3 regions of the Pengzhenrongella sp. genome follow, and region 2 is predicted to be linked to each of the others. Evidence: riboswitches for the same ligand, from Rfam matches in the RefSeq annotation. Region 2 holds a riboswitch; each other region holds the start of a gene.

Region 1 (4,274 bases), on a different contig from region 2:
CGAGCGCCGCGTAGCCACCGTCGAGCGAGGCGGCGGTGAACGAGGGAAGGGAGTAGGCACACACGAGCTGCACAGCAAAGCCGTGGGTCAGCGCCGCGGCGACCGCCCAGTCCAGGGCGTGCAGGCTGGCGTCGGAGCCGTCCACACCGACCAGCACTACGTCATCGCGCGTCATGGTCTTTCCTTCCGGCATGCCGGACCAATTTCGGTCAGGTCTGTGTAAGAAAATACCCCGGACTTGGCCCGGACTGCACGGTCCTTTGACCTGACGGGAGGGTGTTTCGCGCTGCAGGTCAGGCCACGAGGTAGGCCGTCCACGACGGGTCGGTCCGGACCGTGGCCGCGAACAGCGCGGCTGCCCCGCGCGGTGGGTGCGGAACGAACGGCAACTCCCACCCGAGCTCGACGAGCAGCCGGTCCGCCTTGCGGTGGTTACATCGGCTGCACGCCGCGACGACGTTCGTCCACTCGTGCCGGCCACCGCGCGAGCGCGGCTGCACGTGGTCCACCGTGTCCGCCAGCCCGCCGCAGTAGGCGCACCGGTTCTTGTCGCGGTGCAGCACTGTGCGCCGGCTCGGGGGGACGGTCCGGCGGTGCGGCACGTGCACGTAGCGGACCAGGCACATCACGAGCGGCAGCGGAACCGCGGAGTGCTCGGAGTGCAGCACGCGACCGTCCGTCTCGAGCACCATGGCCTTGCCATTGAGCACCAGGACGACGGCGCGGTGCACGCTCACCACGCACAGTGGCTCAAGACTCGCGTTGAGCAGCAACGTCCGTCGGGGTGGCGCCGCGGGCATCAGCACGGTGAGCTCCAGGACCTGATCGTCGGACCCGCCTGGCTGGCGGGCCGCAATGTGGAGGTACAAGCGCGACAAGCGTAACCTCACCGCCCAAGTCATTACCGACCGGGGCTGCGCGGAGCCCTCATCCGGGCGCACGAGGACCCCGGGGCGCGGTGCGCGCCGCCGGGGTCCGCGTCACGACTGTGCTCGAGGCCCGTCGATCCAGCCGCGGTCAGGCGACCCGGATGAAGGTGGGGTTGGACTGCCAGATGCCACGGAACTGGATCGTCCCGCCGGGCTTCGGTGCGTCGATCTCCTGGTTGCCGCCGGCGTAGATCGCGACGTGGCCGGAGGTCCAGATGAGGTCGCCGGGCAGCGCGTCGGCGCGGGACACGACGGTGCCGGCGTAGCGCTGGGCCGAGGACGTGCCGCCGATCGACTTGCCGAGCTGTGCGTACACGTAGGACGTGAAGCCGGAGCAGTCGAAGCCGCTCGGCGTCTTGCCACCCGAGACGTACGGCACGCCGACGTAGCGGGCGGCGATCTCGAGGACGGCGTTGCCGGAGACCGACTGCGGCACGGCCGACGTCGCCACTCCGGTCGCAGCCTCGGGAGCGGCGGTCCGAACGCTCGAGCGCGACGCGGCCTTGACGACCCGCGGCACGACCTTGGGCGGCGGCGGCGGGTCGGTGACGAGCTTGACGGCCGGGGCATCGAACGTCCAGGTCGCGTCCTTCGCCACCGTGACGACCGGCGCGGACTCGAGCGCGGCGCGGGCCGAGGAGGTCAGTGCCGAGGTGTCCACGGCGGGAACCGACGACGCCGGCTTCTCGGTCGTGGGCACGGCGGAGGCCGGTGCAGCGATGGTCGACACGACCAGGCCCGCGGCCGCCGCGACGATCGCGGACCGGCGGCCGACGATGCTGAGCGAGCCGGTGGCTGCTGCGGCGAAATCGGAGAGGGGGGTTGCGGGTCGGTGCGCGGAACGGTGGCGGGCAGGGCTCACAGTCGTCACGTCTTGCCTCCAGACGCCTACGAGGTCAGCTGTCGGGTTCGGATGGGAGGAACACACCCGGCCGGCCGGCCGTCGTTACCGACGTCCACCCGGCTTCACCCCAAGGACACCGTCACCGGCATCCACACACTTGGGTCCCCCGCCCCTGCCGGCGAAGTCGTACGGAACCCCTTGCGGCGGCAGGATTAGGCATTCCGCTCAAGGTCTCCACCGGACAAGAGATCCGAGGAGCGAGTCGAACGTACTGGACCCCGCCGTCGAATGTCACGTTCTGATTACGGTGACGGATGTCACAGCGCGATCGCCGTCATAGCACGGCGGCGGGCGAGGGCCGACGCCCAAGGGCCGGCGAGCTCGCCGGACGCACACGAATGCGCAGGTCGCAGCGGTGAGATCCGCCCGGTCACGCAGGCGTCAGCCGGCGACGACGAAGATGTGGCGGGAAACCTCGTCGGGCAGATCGAGGAAGATCTCCGCGCCCGGCGCGCCGACGATCAGGACGTTCGGGCCCCGCTCGACGGAGATCTCCGAGCCCGGCGTCACCCCGGCGCTCTCGAGACGGACCAGCAGCTCGATGTCCGTCTGGAGCGGCTCCCCGAGGCGCGCGACGACGGCGCGCGCAGGTTCACCGTTCACCGGCGCGACCTCGGCGAGCGCCACGACGCCGTGCAGGAAGTCCTCCTGCTCGCGCTCCTCCCCCAGCTCGGCGAGGCCCGGGATCGGGTTGCCGTACGGCGAGTGGTGCGGGTGGTCGAGCAGGTTGAGCAGGCGCTTCTCCACGCGGTCGCTCATCACGTGCTCCCACCGGCACGCCTCCTCGTGGACGAACTCCCAGTCCAGCCCGATGACGTCGGTGAGCAGGCGCTCGGCGAGGCGGTGCTTGCGCATCACGCGCGTCGCCTTGAGCAGCCCGGCCTCGGTGAGCTCGAGGTGCCGGTCGCCGCTGACGATGACGAGCCCATCGCGCTCCATGCGGGCGATGGTCTGCGAGACGGTCGGGCCGGAGTGCCCGAGGCGCTCGGCGATCCGCGCGCGAAGCGGGACGATGCCTTCCTCAGCCAGCTCGAAGATGGTCCGCAGGTACATCTCGGTGGTGTCGATCAGGTCACTCACGGCAACTGCCTCCAGGTAAGTCAATTCACGCGCTGACGACAGGCTACGTGCTATGGACGCTGCACTGGTGGCCCGTGTCACGAGCGAGCGCCTAGGCTCGCGCCGTGCCCGAGCCCACTGCCGTCCAGACCCCCGCCGCGATCCCCGACATCGTCATCCCCGCCGGGATGCTGCCCGGCGACGGGCGCTTCGGCTCCGGCCCGAGCAAGGTACGACCCGACCAGGTCGCGGCGCTCGCAGCGGTCGGCGGCACGCTGCTGGGCACCTCGCACCGGCAGGCGCCGGTGCGCTCGCTCGTCGGGCGCATCCGGCGGGACCTGGCCGACCTGTTCGCGCTGCCCGACGGCTACGAGGTCGCGCTGGGCAACGGCGGGTCGACGGCGTTCTGGGACCTCGCGTCCCTGTGCCTGGTGCGGGACCGCGCCCAGTTCGCGTCGTTCGGGGAGTTCGGTGCGAAGTTCGCCGCAGCCGTGCACCGAGCCCCGTTCCTCGCCGATCCGACGATCCGGCGCGCCGAGCCGGGCGGGCTCGCCCTGCCGGAGCTCCAGGACGGCGTCGACGTGTACGCGTGGCCGCACAACGAGACGTCGACCGGGGTGATGGCGCCGGTGCGCCGCGTCCCCGGCTCGAGCGAGCAGGGCGCGCTGACCGTCGTGGACGCGACGTCGGCCGCGGGCGGGCTCGCCGTCGATGTCGCGGAGACCGACGCGTACTACTTCGCGCCGCAGAAGTCCTTCGCGTCCGACGGCGGGCTGTGGCTCGCGCTGCTCTCGCCCGCCGCCGTCGAGCGCGCGACGCAGATCGAGACGAGCGGACGCTGGGTGCCGCAGTTCCTGTCGCTGAGCACCGCGATCGTGAACTCGCGCGCGGACCAGACGCTGAACACCCCGGCGATCGCGACCCTCGTGCTGCTCGCGGAGCAGCTCACCTGGATGCTAGACAACGGCGGCCTGCCCTGGGCCGCTGCGCGGACCGCGACCTCCGCGGGCCACCTGTACGACTGGGCGCAGGCGCGCGAGTGGGCCACCCCGTTCGTCGCGGACCCGGCGGCCCGCTCGAACGTGGTCGGCACGATCGACCTCGACGAGCGGATCGACGCCGCGGCGGTGTCCGCGGTGCTGCGCGCGAACGGCGTCGTGGACATCGACCCGTACCGCAAGCTCGGCCGCAACCAGCTGCGCGTGGCGATGTTCCCCGCCGTCGACCCCGGGGACGTGCAGGCGCTCACCGCGTGCGTCGACCACGTGGTCGACCGCCTTGGCTGAGTCGGGCTCCTCGGGCGGGCCGCCCGCCGGCTCGATCGCGCCGATCGTCGCCGTCCGGCTGCACCGCGACCGGGTCACGGTCGCGCTGTACGCCCA
Region 2 (4,274 bases):
CCGATAGCCCTGCCAGTCGTAGTAGTTCGCCACCGGGTTCGGCGTGATCGTCATGGCCGTCGACTTGGTGAACGCCAGGGCGTACCGGTACGCGCCCTCGGGGTAGGCGCCGATGTTTCCGCAGTAGTGCACGTGCCCGACGCTGTACACCGAGTCCTGGCCGGGGTTGGCGAACACCGAGTACGTGTCACCGTGGCAGTCCTCGACCCACACGATCGCACCGGTGTTCGGGTCCGCCGCGAACACACCCTCGAGGTTCCCGGCGCTGCTGGAGTCCTTGATGAACGCGAAACCCGAGCCGTAGACCAACGTGCCGTCGGTCACCAGGGACATGATCCCCGCGCCGTAGCCCCAGTCCTGGATGACCGCGTTCGCGGCCCAGGCCTGCACCGCCCCGGTCGACGTCGAGACCGCTCCCGAGCCGAGCGCGGCCACGTTGTTCAGCGTCGTGAAGCGCCCGCCCACGATGAGCCGGGAGTTGTCCGGGCTCAGCACCAGCGCCTCGACCTGCGCCGACTGCGCGGACGCCTTCCAGGACAACAACCCGCCCTTCGTGGCGCTGATCGCGGCCAGGCGGTAGTGCGTGACGCCGCCCACCGTGTTGAAGTTGCCGCCGAAGTAGATCGTGGTCGGCGTCGAGACGATCGCCCGCACCGCAGCGTTCGCGCCGACGGTGAAGCCCGCCACGCGCACCCCGGTCGCCCGGTCGAGCACCGCGATCCGGTTCTGCGGCGACCCGTTCACGTGCGTGAAGTCACCACCGACGTACAGGCGGGTGCCGTCCAGGGACGCCGTGATGACGTACGCCGGCCCGTCCAGGACCGGCGCCCACGAGTCGATCAGGACGCCGGTCGCGAGGTCGTACGCCAACAGGTTGGAGCGCGCCACCGTCGAGGTCCCCGCGGCGGCGCCCGCGGGCCGCGCCGTGGTGAACTGCCCGGCCACGTAGACCGTCCCGTCGACCACGACCTGCGACCACGCGACCCCGTCGATCTGGACCGTGGGCAACGCGTCCGCCGCCACCGTCGCCGGCGTCCCGGGATCAACCGGCGCCGAGTCGGCACGCGCGGGCACCGGCGGACCGGCGAGCGTCAGACCGGCGACAAGGAGCGCAGCGGCCGCGAGGCTCGCCACCATCCGGCGGATGGCGCCGCGGTGCGATCGGGTGCGCTGTGCCATGGTCCGACTCCCGAGAGGGTCCGCCTCGCTCGTCGGCGAGGTGCTCGACTCGAATTAGCATAAGGGGACAAACTGGGCATCCGATCCAGTCCTCGCCACGTTTTCACCCGGTCCGAAAGTTCGGGGCGCAGACCTGTGCGCGCCGCCGAAAGGCGCCTCGAAGGGCGTCGTCGGGCCAGCCCCCGCCGGTCCGGCGGCGCTGGGCGTCCGGGCCCGTTTTTCGACTTTCGCCTGATTGCGGTTACCCTCAATCGTCCCCGGGCCACGCTGGGGACGGCTGAGGTGGACCGCCGAGTCCTGCTACCACCGAGGTCACACAACTTTCTCGCTGGCAGGAGCGGGGGACCCACGTACTGCGGGCACCGGAAACGGTGTCCTTGGGGTTAAGTCGATCGAGAACTTCGACCGGCCGGGCGCAACTCCCGCCCGAACCCGACAGCTGACCCCGTAGGCGACCGGAGAGGTCACTATGCCCGTCAGCCTGAACACCGCCCGCCACCGCGCGGTCGGCCGTCCCGCCACTCCACTTTCCGACCTCGCGGAGAACGCCACCGACGGTTTCGCGCTCGCGGGCCGTCGGACCGCCGTCGTCGCCGCCGCCACCGGGCTGATCGTCTCGGCGTTCGCCGCACCCGCCACGGCCGCCCCGTCAGTCGAGAGCTCCCCCCGGGTGCCCGCCGTCGATACCTCCGCGCTGACCTCCTCGGCGCGTGCGGCCATCGAGACCGCGCCCGCGGTCACGGTCGCCAAGAACGCGACCTGGACGTTCGACGCCCCGGCCGTCAAGCTCGTCACCGACCCGCCGCCACCGCCGCCCAAGCCTGTGGTGCCGGTCGCTCCTGCGGCGTCGCGCTCGTCCGTGCGCACCGTTGCCCCCACGATGGCCTTCTCCGGCAGCGCGGTCCTGGAGATCGCCGCCCGCTATGTCGGGGTGCCCTACGTCTGGGGCGGCACGACGCCGAGCGGCTTCGACTGCTCCGGCTTCACCGGCTACGTGTACGCCCAGCTCGGCATCACGCTGCCCCGCACGGCCAGTGCACAGGCCGGCGCCGGCACCGTGGTGTCCCGCGCGGACGCCCGGCCCGGTGACCTGATCTCCTCCCCCGGCCACATCGCGATCTACGCCGGTGGCGACCAGCAGATCGACTCGCCGAAGCCCGGCTCGACGATCCAGTTCCGCGGCATCTGGCAGTCCAACCCGGTCTTCATCCGGGTCGGCTAGACCCGCTAGACCGCTAAACCCGCTTGACCACAGCACAACCCCGCAACGTCCGAGCGTTGACGTCCTATAGGACGTCAACGCTCGGACGTTAGCGGGGGTTTTCTGTTTGGGGGGGTTCCTCTGTTGAGGGATCTTCTGGCGTCTGGTCGATACCCCTGCAGGGCTCAGTGGAAGCGGCGCAGGCGCAGGCTGTTGGTGACCACGAAGACCGAGGAGAACGCCATCGCGGCGCCCGCGATCATCGGGTTGAGCAGGCCGGCCGCGGCGAGCGGCAACGCTGCGAGGTTGTAGGCGAAGGCCCAGAACAGGTTGCCCTTGATCGTGCCGAGCGTGCGGCGGGAGAGTCGGATCGCGACGCCCGCCGCTCGCAGGTCGGACCGGACCAGCGTCAGGTCGCTCGCCTCGATGGCCACGTCCGTGCCGGACCCCATCGACAGCCCGAGGTCGGACTGTGCGAGCGCCGCGGCGTCGTTCACCCCGTCACCGACCATGGCCACGACGAGTCCCTGTGCCTGCAGGCGCCGGACGACGTCGACCTTGCCGGCCGGCAGGACCTCGGCGACGACGTCGGACGCCTCGATGCCGACCTGCGCAGCGACGGCTGCGGCCGCGCGCGCGTTGTCCCCCGTGAGCAGCACCGGGCGGAGCCCGAGCCGGCGCAGCTCGGCGATGGCCTCGGCGCTGGTGGGCTTCACGGTGTCCGCGACGACGATGACGCCCCGGACCTCACCGTCCCAGCCGACCCACACCGGGCTCCGGCCCGACCGCTCGGCCTCGTCCGCAGCGTCGAAGAGCTCGGCCGGCGCGCGCTGAGCCCATTCCTGCGCAAGCCAGTCCCGCCGCCCCACGACGACGGCGTGGGTGTCGACCACTCCCCCGACGCCCCGGCCAGGGGTGTTCGCGAACGACTCGACCGGCGGCAGTGCGCCGAGGCGCGCGATCGCGCCCTCTGCGACGGCGCGCGCGATCGGGTGCTCGGAGGCATGCTCGAGGGCGCCGGCGAGGCGCAGCACCTCCGACTCGGCCACGCCGTCGGCCGCGATGACCTCGACGAGGCTCATCCGGCCGGTGGTCACGGTTCCGGTCTTGTCGAGCACGATCGTGTCGACCCGGCGGGTGGACTCCAGGACCTCGGGACCCTTGATCAGGATGCCGAGCTGGGCGCCACGGCCGGTGCCGACCATGAGCGCCGTCGGCGTCGCGAGCCCCAGCGCGCACGGGCACGCGATGATCAGGACGGCGACCGCGGCGGTGAACGCGGCCTGCGCGTTCGGGCCGAACACGAGCCAGCCGGCCAGCGTCGCCAGGGCGAGCGCGATCACGATCGGCACGAACACGGCCGAGACGCGGTCGGCGAGCCGCTGCACGGCGGCCTTGCCGTTCTGGGCATCCTCGACGAGGCGCGCAATCTGCGCGAGCTGGGTGTCGGCGCCGACCCGGGTCGCGCGCACCACGAGCCGGCCGCCGGCGTTGGTCGTCGCCCCGACGACGGCGTCGCCCGGTCCGACCTCGACCGGCACGGACTCACCGGTCAGCATCGAGGCGTCCACGGCACTGGTGCCCTGGGCGACGATCCCGTCGGTCGCGAGCTTCTCCCCGGGCCGCACCACGAATTCGTCGCCGACGACCAGCTCGTCGACGCTGATGCGGGACTCGAGCCCGCCGCGTAGCACCGCGACGTCCTTCGCTCCGAGCTCGAGCAGGGCTCGCAGGGCCGCACCGGAGCTGCGCTTGGCGCGTGCCTCCAGGAACCGCCCGGTCAGGATGAAGGTCGTCACGGCGGACGCGACCTCGAGGTAGATCTCCGGGGCGCCGGTCCCGCGGGACGGCACGAGCGTGAACGGCATGGTCATGCCGGGCTCACCGGCACCGC
Region 3 (4,274 bases), on a different contig from region 2:
CCGGAGCTCCTCCTCCAGCCCGGCTGTCCCGAGCCAGACGTCACGCCGATCGGGCGACATCGCGACCCGCAGGCCGTCCCAGTCGCCCGCACGCGACAACGCTTCGACCGCTGCCCAGTCGATCCCGTCTCGCAGCTGCGAGGAACTCATGGTGCTTCATCGGTCCGCGCTGGCTGCGTCTTGAGGCGTCTGGATGGAGCCGTGCTCGCGCCGATTCGCACTGCGAACTGCCCGCTCGATCTCAGTGCATGGCTCGGTGCAGCGAAAGTGCACCAAAATGCCTTATTCACTGCACTCTGGCTGCACTGAGCGCCGCACTGAGCCCGCCCACTCACGATTGACGCGCCAACCCAGTGGGCGCACTTTCCGTCGGTGCGGAGCATGGGACTGGTGGGACGGGAGTTGACCGATTTGCCTGTCCAGTGGGTCATTTCGGTCACTTGTGCACCATGCTCCGCACGGACGGATCGATCCGCAGGGTTCGGACGCCGACGGTTCTTCGCTCTCGAACGCTCGCAGTCACCCAGGCGACCGCGAGCCAACCGCCGCGACCTCAGTTGTTCTCGGGCTTGGCCGCTCTGACCGGAACGGGCGGCACCACCGGCACGCCTGCGGGCATCTGCTTGAGGATCTCCTTGATCGTGCCCAGGCCGGCTGCTCCCTGACCGATCACGGACATCAGCATCGAGTTGACGCCCTCCGCGCCGTTCAGCACGTTCATGTTGTCGACGTTCGCGAAGGCCTGCGCGGCGGCGGCAACGATCTCCGGGTAGTTCTGCGCGAGCTGCTGCATCACGACCGCCTCGGAGTTGGTCGCGAGCGCCTGGGCACGGCGCTCGATGGCCTCCGCGTCGGCGAAGCCCTTGGCCCGGATCGCGGACGCCTCCGCGTCACCGACCGCCTTGGTCGCCGCGGCCTGCCCCTCACCCTCGGCCCGCACGGCCTCGGCGAGCGCGCTGCGTCGCGACTTCTCGGACACGCCGTTCAGCCGGACCTTCTCGGCGTCCGCCTCCGCGGCAGCGATCACCGAGGCCCGGCGCGCCTCCGCCTCGGCGATCGCGGCGTTCCGGGCCGCCTGCGCCTCCTGCTCCACGCGGTAACGGGCCGCGTCCGCGGGCCGGCGCACCTCGGCCTCGAGCTGCTGCTCGCGCCGCGCCGCCTCGAGCTTGGCGACCTCGGTCTCCTGCACGACGACGAGCTGGCGCGCCGCGGCGGCGGCCAGCGGCCCGGCCTGCGCGGCCGTGGACGCCGCCTGGTCGACCTCGGCCTGGTACTGCGCCTGGGAGATCTTGGACTTGCGCACCGCGTCCGCCTGGATCGCCTGCGCGGCCGCCTCGGCCTCGGTGGCCTGCTGGTTGGCCTGCGCCTGCGCGATCCGGGCGTTCCTCTCGACCGCGGCCGCGTGCGGCTTCGCGAGGTTCTGGATGTAGCCGGTCGGGTCCTCGAGGTCCTTGATCTGCAGGGTGTCGATCACCAGCCCCAGCTTCTCCAGCTCGACCCCGGCCGCGTTGCGGGTCTCCTGGGTGAGCCGCTCACGCTCGCGGACGAGCTCCTCCATGGTCAGCGACCCGATGATCGAGCGCAGGTGACCTTCGAAGACGTTGACGATCTTCGCCACCATGGTCGCCTGGTTGTCCAGGAACCGGCGTGCCGCATTGGCGATGGACGCGTCGTCGTCGCCGACCTTGAAGATGACGACGCCGCGCACGGTGACCTGGATGCCCTGCGTGGTGACGCAGGTGACCTCGAGCGCCGCCTCGCTGATGTCGAGGGAGAGCCGTCGCACGGTCTGGACGCCGGGGAACACGAGCGTGCCCCGCCCGGTCACCACCTTGAAGCCCAGCGCGCTGCCCGGGTCGCCGGCCCTGAGCCCGGAGATGATGAGCGCCTCGTTCGGCTCGGCGACCTTCCACATGCTGCGGAAGATTCCCATGCCGACGATCACGGCAACGACCGCGACCCCCACCCAGATGATCAGTCCACTGTCCATGACCCGTCGAGCTCCTTGGTCGAAGGGCGGCGCCCGTGCGGCGATCGCCCACCGGATAGTAGGCCGCAGGACGGCGCGGCAATGCCTGCAAGGAACGTCAATCCGGCGACATTTTTCCACGTGAGGAGGCAAACCATGCGAAGACGACCGCTCGGCGTCGTGACCCTCTCCCTGAACCTCTGGCGGGTGTCGGACGCGGCAGGGGAGGCCCCTGACACCTGGCTGCGCATCGACCTCGGGGAGTTCCAGCTGTGGCGCCACTGCGGCATGATCTCCGGCTCGTGGTCCGCGACCGACACCCTGTTCCTCACCTCCGTCACGGAGTTCTACACCCAGCCGCCGGTCGTCACGGACGAGGCCAGCAAGGGCCGCTGGGCCGTGGATGACCACGGCCGGCTGCTGACGACCTCGGGCTTCTCCACGGAGATCGGCTGCGCCGGTGCGCCGGTCCCCTCGTGGGTCGCGACCGCCCGCCGAGCGGCCTCCGACGGCGACCGGCTCGTGCTGCTCGGTCAGGACGGAGCCGACCTCGGCCGGCTCACGCGGAGTTGACGCGAATCCGTCGGCCGTGACCTGCGGCGATGTACTCCGATATCGACGATTTGTCCGCACATTGCGCGGCCGGGGTTAGGGTCGGGTGTCCCCGGGATATCTCGTGGGTACGCCAGAGGTGGACCGCCGAGTCCTACCGCCACCGAAGGCACAAGACGTTCTCGCTGGTAGGAGCGGGGGACCCACGTATTTTCGGGCACCGTAGAGGGTGTCCTTGGGGTGAAGCCGGTCGAGATCCTCGACCGGCCGGGCGTAACTCCCGCCCGAACCCGACAGCTCACCCCGCAGGCGACCGGAGAGGTCACCATGCCCGTGAGCCCGAGCACCGGCCGCCACCGCGCCGTCGGCCGTCCCACCACAGCCCTGACCGACTTCGCCGAGACCGCGTCGGGCAGCCTTGCCCAGGTCGGTCGTCGGACCGCTGTCGTCGCCGCCGGATCCGGGCTCATCATGTCTGCGCTCGCCGCGCCCGCGGTGGCCGCGCCGGCGGTGTCCGCCCCGGTCACCCAGAGCACCGCCCGGGTCCCGTCCATCGACACCTCCGGGCTGACGGCGTCCGCGCGCGCCGCGATCGAGACCGCACCGGCAGTCACGGTCGCGAAGGACGCCACGTGGACCTTCGACGTCCCGGTGCTCAAGGTCGTCGCCGACCCCCGGGCGAAGCCGCGCGTCGCGCCGGTCGCCTCGCGCAGCGTCGAGCGCGCGCCCGCACCGGCGAGCGCAGGCCGGAGCGGGATCATGGAGATCGCCAAGCGCTACCTCGGGGTGCCATACGTGTGGGGCGCGTCCTCGCCGAGCGGCATGGACTGCTCGGGATTCACCACCTACGTGTACGCGCAGCTCGGGATCACCCTGCCGCACTCCTCCGCGGCGCAGCGCTACTCGGGCCGGGTCGTCTCGCGTGCGGACGCCCTGCCGGGCGACCTGATCACGACCCCCGGCCACGTGGCCATGTACGCCGGTGGCGACATGCTCATCGATGCGACGCCGGGCAACGTCATCCGCTTCCACGCGATCTACCAGTCCAACCCCGTGTTCATTCGGGTCGGCTGACCGCAGCACGCACCACCCTCGAGCCGAGTCGGGCGGACGCCGCGGCCGCAGGGCCTCAACTTCGCTGCCCTGCTGTCGATCCTGTCCACCATGGGGATCTCCTTCCTGCACACCACGCTGCCCGCGGGTCGGCGGTGGGCTGTTCGCGCGGGTCTGTGGGCGCTGGCGGCGCTCGTGGCGGCGAACGTCGTCGTCTCCTCGCCGCTGCTCGGGAGCCGAATGACCGGCTCGACGTTGAGCATGGTGCTGATGAGCTCGGTCTCGGCGCTCAGCGCCTCGCTCATGTTTGCCCGAGCGCGGCTGGTGCCGTCCGGTCGCCTGCCCTGGATCCTGTTCGGGTTCGGGATAGTCGTGGGAGTCGCCGCGAATTTCTACTCCGCGGCCGTGCTGCCGTTCCTGGATCCGCGGCCGTTCCCGTCCTGGGCGGACGCCGGCTGGCTCGCGCCGTATCCCCTCGCGTACGTGGCGATCGCCCTGTTGCTGCGCGCTCGGGTCGCGCACTGGCACGCCTCGACCTGGCTCGACGGGCTCGTCGCGTCCTGCGGGCTGGGCGCAGTTGCGATCGCCTGGGTGTTCGACAAGGTGCTGGTGCCCAAGAAGGGCAGCATCGCCCACGTCGCCACCGCAATTGCCTACCCGTCAGCGGCGCTCCTGATCCTCGTCCTGCTGGTCGGAGCCT

What was found. A riboswitch is a leader RNA that binds a small molecule or an ion and turns the genes downstream of it on or off. The one in region 2 is predicted to bind cyclic di-AMP.
Region 1: linked by a shared signal. The riboswitch ahead of VIM26_RS19765 (C40 family peptidase) and the one ahead of VIM26_RS14785 (C40 family peptidase) in region 2 are both predicted to bind cyclic di-AMP.
Region 3: linked by a shared signal. The riboswitch ahead of VIM26_RS22770 (C40 family peptidase) and the one ahead of VIM26_RS14785 (C40 family peptidase) in region 2 are both predicted to bind cyclic di-AMP.

What each region holds. Positions count from the first base shown of each region.
Region 1 covers NZ_DATCNW010000344.1:463-4,736, forward strand. Annotated here, with positions in the region: partial or broken gene VIM26_RS19755 (universal stress protein) at 1-175, opposite strand, end outside; gene VIM26_RS19760 (HNH endonuclease) at 294-800, opposite strand; gene VIM26_RS19765 (C40 family peptidase) at 1,018-1,800, opposite strand; cyclic di-AMP (ydaO/yuaA leader) riboswitch at 1,799-2,002, opposite strand; gene VIM26_RS19770 (metal-dependent transcriptional regulator) at 2,215-2,913, opposite strand; gene serC (phosphoserine transaminase) at 3,081-4,178, shown strand; partial or broken gene VIM26_RS19780 (hypothetical protein) at 4,171-4,274, shown strand, end outside.
Region 2 covers NZ_DATCNW010000255.1:3,914-8,187, forward strand. Annotated here, with positions in the region: gene VIM26_RS14780 (PKD domain-containing protein) at 1-1,179, opposite strand, end outside; cyclic di-AMP (ydaO/yuaA leader) riboswitch at 1,474-1,647, shown strand; gene VIM26_RS14785 (C40 family peptidase) at 1,649-2,401, shown strand; gene VIM26_RS14790 (heavy metal translocating P-type ATPase) at 2,566-4,274, opposite strand, start outside.
Region 3 covers NZ_DATCNW010000401.1:23,705-27,978, forward strand. Annotated here, with positions in the region: gene VIM26_RS22755 (hypothetical protein) at 1-150, opposite strand, end outside; gene VIM26_RS22760 (SPFH domain-containing protein) at 554-1,990, opposite strand; gene VIM26_RS22765 (hypothetical protein) at 2,126-2,542, shown strand; cyclic di-AMP (ydaO/yuaA leader) riboswitch at 2,695-2,847, shown strand; gene VIM26_RS22770 (C40 family peptidase) at 2,849-3,595, shown strand; partial or broken gene VIM26_RS22775 (hypothetical protein) at 3,686-4,274, shown strand, end outside.